DNA from 2 places in the Pontibacter brevis genome. Region 2 is predicted to be linked to the other one. Evidence: riboswitches for the same ligand, from Rfam matches in the RefSeq annotation. Region 2 holds a riboswitch; the other holds the start of a gene.
What was found. Region 2 has a riboswitch for S-adenosylmethionine ahead of ACYVB1_RS08450 (O-acetylhomoserine aminocarboxypropyltransferase/cysteine synthase family protein). Riboswitches for the same ligand answer to the same signal wherever they lie in the genome.
Positions count from the first base shown of each region.

Region 1 (3,344 bases), on a different contig from region 2:
GCGTACTTTGCGGGTCACAATTTCATCTTCCGGGTCACGGTAAATAAAATCTGAAGTGGCCATTAGCTTTCCATCGCGGATGAGGCACTCGCGCTCGTGGGTAAAATAAATGTTTGGAAGAGCGATATTCTCGCGCTTGATGTAGTTCCAAACATCCAGTTCCGTCCAGTTACTGATAGGGAAGGCACGCACATTTTCGCCCAGAGAAATACGGCCGTTGTAGGTGTTCCAGAGCTCCGGGCGCTGGCGTTTCGGGTCCCACTGTCCGAACTCGTCTCTTACTGAAAAGATCCTTTCCTTGGCACGGGCTTTCTCCTCATCGCGGCGGGCACCACCAATGCAGCAATCAAAACCAAACTCTTCTATTGTCTCGAGCAAGGTATACGTCTGCAGACCATTGCGGCTGGCATAGCGGCCGGTTGGCTCCGAAAGGTTCTGCTTCTTGATGGTGTCTTCTACGTTACGCACAATCAGCTTCTCACCCAGTCGCTCGGCTAACTCATCACGGTACTGGATAGCCTCCGGAAAGTTATGGCCCGTGTCGATGTGCACCAGCGGGAATGGGAATTTACCCGGGCGGAAAGCCTTTTCAGCTAAGCGCACCAGGGTGATGGAATCTTTACCGCCCGAAAACAGTAAGGCCGGCTTTTGAAACTGGCCCGCTACCTCACGCATGATATGGATGGCTTCTGCCTCCAGCTGGTCGAGGTAATCAAGGTATCTCTTATTCATTTCTTGTATTGTTTATTCAAATCGTGTTTCAGCGAAACGACTTTAAATTTGGGTGCAAAATTAAGGGAACTTAAAACGTAAAGCATGATTTAAATTAATTCTTTGTAAAGAAGAACAAATTTAAATCATGCTCTGGATGCTTTATTACCTGGCGTGCAGTCCGCACTCTTTCTTGGAGTTGCTTTCCCACCACCAGCGGCCTGCCCTAAAGTCTTCTCCTTCGGCAATGGCACGGGTACAAGGGGCACAGCCAATGCTCACGAATCCTTTGTCGTGCAGCGGGTTGTAGGGAATGTTAAGCTGGCGCACAGCCTCCCGCACGGCATCCAGCGACCAGTTCTTCAGGGGGTTGTATTTTATTACCTGGAAACCTGGGTCCCACTCCAGCAACTGTAGGTTCTGGCGTGCATCAGACTGTTCTGCCCGTATACCTGTAATCCAGAGTTCTACGCCCTGCAATGCCCGCTTCAAAGGCTCTACCTTACGCACAAAGCAGCACTGCTTGCGGTCTTCCACAGAATTGTAGAAGCTCAGTGTGCCTTTCTCGTTTACCATTTGCTCCACAGCCTCGTGCTTCGGGAAGAAGACTTCTATGTTTTTACCGTAGTGGCGGTTGGTTTTGTGCAGCAGAGTATAAGTTTCGTTGAACAGGCGGCCTGTATCCAGCGAGAAAACACGGATAGGCAGGTTGTTCTCGAATATATAATGCGTAATAAGCTGATCTTCGATGCCAAGGCTACTGGAGAAGGCAATTTTCCCTTCGAACTGCGAAGCCAGCAGTGCCAGACCTTCTTCGATGCCTTTTCCCTCCAGCAGTGCAAGCAGTGCCGGCAGTTTGGTTTCTAAAGCAGATATATCGTTCATGTGTGGTAATTTAAAATCTTGGGAAGATGAAACTTAGTTGTTTGTCATTGCTCCCGGGTTATAACTATCCTGCTCCTCTTTTTGTGCCCGCAACAGCATAAAAATTCAACTGAAGCATGGGCACATAATGCCTGAAAAAAAGAAAGAGGGTGAAAAACAGGGGCGCCTGACAGGGCAGAAGTGCTGAAAGTAAAATCTAAGGCAATAGATTTAAACGCCTAGCACGGCATACAGCAACAACAACAGCAGCATGCTGACAGAGCGTAAGTAGGAACTGTGGCAGCAGGAGCGCTACCAGGAAAAGAAGGCGATGTGTAGTAAGCTGTCGTTTGCATTGTTTCTGAAATTTATATGTCCCGAACACGCGGGATAGGACTTGGCACCTTCCCTAAACGGGTGGTTGCCAGAGGGTCATAGAGCCTATTCTCTCGCCTCTTCTTTATAAATTTTTATCTTGACGGTTAAGTCAACCGGTATTAATTATACAAATTTACACCAAAAAATGTTTAACAGCCTACTATTTAGTTTAAAATATATTTGCGGAGCAGCAAAAAAGGGCCTCAGCTGCTCCGATATTCATAATTTATTTCCGGTTACGCTGCCAGATTCGCCACAAACTTAACCAGGGAGCGCTTGGCAATAGGTAGCAGCGAGTGCTCCAGTGGTACTGGAATTTTAGACACCACCGCAAACGTGGCGGGGTTTGGAAATTCCTGTCGCTCCCGCAACAGCTGCACTTTCAGGTTTTCGTGTGTCTGTGCCAGCCCGCGGCGCACTGTTTGCAGGTGCTTTGTGTTGATGCCCCTGTATTTCTCGTAGGTGTTCTCGAATACTGTAATGCGGTATACATAAACCTGTGTCTCTTTGCCCGGGAAGGTCTCCAGAAACAGGTAGCCTTCGTTGCGGTACATGGGTGTGATGCCGACGGAGCTGATTTCCAGGTGTCGCTCCACAAAATCATACAGTTCTTTGCCTTCAGAGAGGGCCTCGTTGAAGAGGGGAGAAGCATACTGTATTATCTCCTCAATCTGCTGCATTGTCTCGTCGTCCTGCACAATTTTCTCATATACCAGTTCCAGCTTTTCGAAGTCAGCCCGGCTGATACGCTCCGGAAACGATTCGTATGCCAGCTGCTTATGCGCTTTTACCTGTTGCAGGTTGCGGTAATGCATGATCAGGTCTGAGAAAACCGGGTAGAGGCGCTGTTTGCCAAATTCAGATCTGGCAGCTTTGAGGTAAGCCAGCAGCAGGTACTTTTTGTACTCAAAATCAAGAAGCCCTTCAGTGAGCCAGTTGGCAGGTAGGGTGTTCATACGCTTTCAAGTTTATATAGGTAAATTTAGCACAGTAGTTTAACGCTGTAACGCTTTTCCTGTTGATGCCTGTAAAAGGAAAATTCTTAAAATTTCTAAGAGCAGCAATAAGGCCAGAATTAAGCAGGTCACACCCGTGGCAGATTTGCTCTGCGTATCTGCACAGTAACATTATCTGATGTAGCTGTTTCAGGATATAACTTGCAGCAGCTTCTTGTTCTTTATACAAGTCCTCGTGCAACATGCTCAGCTTTTGAGGCGGCGCCTGGATGCACTTTACCAGGTAGTGGTGTAGCGAATCAGCGCGGTGCAGGTACTCCTTTAAAGCTTTTGTCTAAAAAGCGAAAGAACATACATATAGCCGGACTGTAAAAACAAGTATCTGAGTCGCATTCAGAACGGCTGTTCATATAATGACAGATGCACGCAGCGCCT
Region 1 is NZ_BAAGXV010000027.1:92,666-96,009, reverse strand. Features, by position in the region: gene cysD (sulfate adenylyltransferase subunit CysD) at 1-732, opposite strand, end outside; gene ACYVB1_RS08245 (phosphoadenylyl-sulfate reductase) at 877-1,596, opposite strand; SAM riboswitch class I at 1,941-2,044, opposite strand; gene ACYVB1_RS08240 (hypothetical protein) at 2,190-2,909, opposite strand.
Region 1: another riboswitch for S-adenosylmethionine. It lies ahead of ACYVB1_RS08245 (phosphoadenylyl-sulfate reductase); the one in region 2 lies ahead of ACYVB1_RS08450 (O-acetylhomoserine aminocarboxypropyltransferase/cysteine synthase family protein).

Region 2 (3,344 bases):
AGAAGTAGCGGGAGGAGTCAGGGGTATGGATTTCATCAATCAGGTATACCTCTCCGTTGTATTTGCCAAACTCATATTTTGTATCAACCAGAATAAGGCCCTGTTGTTTGGCCAGTTCGGTGCCACGTGCAAAAAGTGCGCGCGTATATTGCTCTAAGATAAGGTAATCCTGCTCTAATACAAGGCTTTGCCTTAAAATTTCTTCTCTTGAAATATCTTCATCGTGGCCTTCGTCGGCTTTGGTGGTTGGCGTGATAATTGGCTCTGGCAGCTTGTCGTTTTCGCGCAAACCCTCCGGCAGTGCCACACCGCACAATACCCGTTTTCCTGCTTTGTACTCGCGCCAGGCATGTCCGGCCAAGTATCCCCTGATGACCATTTCTACCTTAAAAGGCTCGCATTTGTAGCCAATGGTTACATTCGGGTCTGGCGTCGAAAGCACCCAGTTAGGTACAATATCGGCCGTGGCTTTCAGGTTCAGGCTCGCAATCTGGTTCAGTACTTGCCCTTTAAAAGGAATAGCCCTGGGCAGCACCACATCAAAAGCAGAAATGCGATCGGTGGCTACAATGGCCAGTTTGTCTTTGAAATAGTAGACATCGCGGACTTTGCCTCTGTAAAAGCCGGTTTGGCCGGCAAAGGAGAAGTTAGTTTCTTTTATGGCCTCCATTTATTTGGTGTCGTTATAGGCGAGCAAAGTTAACTATATTTTGTCCGTCCGGAAATAATTCTGAATGATGTTGCCAGGCGTTTGATAATAAAAATATATATACTTACAGATTTTGTATTATACTGTGATAACAGGCTGAGGTTTTATATTATCTAACCGATAAGTTGTATGTTATGCTGAACATGTGGTTTTAGTAAGGCTCTTTGCCTTTGCCTTCAGCTGTTGCCATTCAGAATAGCACTGCTGAGGAGAATAGTGAATGCAGCAGGGGGGCAGTCATATCAGTAAGCTGCTAATCGTTTTAATTGTACTGGAAGGTAAAGCAACGAAAAATACATCCTGCCGTAGGAAATGACAGAAGTTGAAGGGCGGTTCAAAAACTAAAAAACTATATTTTTATTTGGATTTGCTTTTTTAGCGCTTTATTATTGCAATATCAAGTCAATTATCCCTTCGGGATTTGATTTATAAAGAAGAGTGGAGAGACAGGCTCTGTGAAGCTCTAGCAACCTAACTACCGAGGTTAAGGTGCTAATTCCTGATTCCGGAACATCCGGAAGAATATAAATTGATACGAACATGAAAAAGGGAGTCAATTCAGCACAGTACGTTTCATTATTTTCGACGGCAACGGCAGTTTTGTCACGTCAACGCATTTTAGCTCAGGCTACAGAACATTTGCGCGCGCCCATGTGCGCCATGCGTTGCTGTTGTTGTTAAGCTTACCTCCTGTCTTACAGCATCCGGCACAGACATATCGCCTCTGTTGCACAACTTGCTTCATACGCTTCCAAAGAGTTTCATCTACCAATCTTCTCAAAACCTTAACCTAAACAGCCATGTCAGATACACTACACTTCGAAACACTACAGCTACATGCAGGCCAGGAAATTGACCCGACCACACAGTCTCGTGCTGTGCCTGTTTACCAGACTACTTCTTACGCCTTTAAAAATGCAGAGCACGGTGCCAACCTGTTTGCTTTAAAAGAATTCGGGAATATTTATACCCGTATCATGAATCCGACAACGGATGTGTTTGAAAAGCGCATAGCGGCCCTGGAAGGTGGTGTGGCAGCGGTGGCAGTGGCATCTGGGCAGGCAGCACAATTTATAGCCTTAAGCAACATTCTGGAGGCCGGTGATAACTTTGTGTCTACAAATTTCCTGTATGGTGGCACTTATAATCAGTTTAAGGTGTCGTTTAAGCGGTTGGGTGTAGAAACTCGCTTTGCGGAGAATGATGAGGTGGAAAGCTATGAGAAGCTGATTGATGAGAAGACGAAGGCTATTTATTTAGAGACAATCGGTAACCCGCGTTTCAATGTCCCGGATTTCGAGGCAATTGCTGCGCTGGCCCGCAAATATGATATTCCGCTGGTGGTGGATAACACCTTTGGAGCAGGCGGTTACCTGTTCCGACCGCTCGAGCACGGAGCCAATGTGGTGGTGGAGTCTGCCACTAAATGGATTGGCGGCCATGGTACCAGCATTGGCGGTGTGATTGTGGATGGCGGTAACTTTAACTGGGGCAACGGCAAGTTTCCGCAGTTCTCTGAACCGTCGGAAGGCTACCATGGCATGAAGTTCTGGGAAGTGTTTGGCGCTGACGGGCCGTTTGGCAATATTGCTTTTGCCATACGTGCCCGGGTAGAAGGCCTGCGTGACTTTGGTCCTGCGCTTAGCCCCTTCAACTCTTTCCTGTTGCTGCAGGGCCTCGAGACCCTTTCGCTGCGCCTGGACAGGACTGTACAGAATGCACTGGAACTGGCAACCTGGCTGGAGCAGCATGAGCAGGTAGAGGCAGTGAATTACCCCGGGCTGGAAAGCAGCAAATACCATGCACTGGCCAGGAAATACCTGAAGCGCGGTTTTGGAGGTGTGCTTTCCTTTAAATTAAAAGGGGGAGACAGGCAGCAGGCGGAAACGTTTGTAAACAGCCTGGAACTGGTAAGCCATTTAGCTAATGTGGGTGATGCGAAAACACTTATCATTCACCCGGCTTCCACCACGCACCAACAGCTCTCTGATGCCGAACAACTCAATGCTGGTGTTGAGCCAACGCTGCTGCGTGTGTCGGTAGGCATTGAGCACATTGATGATATTAAAGCTGATTTTAAGCAGGCTTTTGCTAAAGTTAAAGAGGCACAACCAGAGCCTACATTATAATTACGAATATGCCAACACATCACGTTTTTGAATATAAAGATACTTTCACGCTGGAGTCAGGCGCAACATTGCCTGGCTTCCAGCTTGCCTATTCTACCTTTGGCACACTAAACGCACAGCGCAGTAATGTAGTGTGGGTATGCCATGCCCTGACCGGTAGCTCCGACTTTACCGACTGGTGGTGTGACCTCTTTGGTGAGGGTAAGCTGTATGACCCACGCGACTGGTTTGTTATATGTGCCAACACCCTGGGAGGGTGTTATGGTTCTACTGGTCCCTTCAGTATAAACCCTGCCACACAGCAACCCTACTACCATGCTTTTCCGCAACTGACAAACCGTGATGTGGTAACTGCTTTTGATTTGCTGCGGCAGGATTTGGGGCTGGAGCATATACATTCTTTATTAGGAGCCTCTTTAGGAGGGCAGCAGGCACTGGAATGGGCGCTGCTAAAGCCCGATACTTTTGAGCGGCTAATCCACGTGGCCTCCAATGCACGCCACTCT
Region 2 is NZ_BAAGXV010000028.1:4,842-8,185, reverse strand. Features, by position in the region: gene ACYVB1_RS08455 (phosphoribosylaminoimidazolesuccinocarboxamide synthase) at 1-670, opposite strand, end outside; SAM riboswitch class I at 1,133-1,240, shown strand; gene ACYVB1_RS08450 (O-acetylhomoserine aminocarboxypropyltransferase/cysteine synthase family protein) at 1,510-2,838, shown strand; gene metX (homoserine O-acetyltransferase MetX) at 2,847-3,344, shown strand, end outside.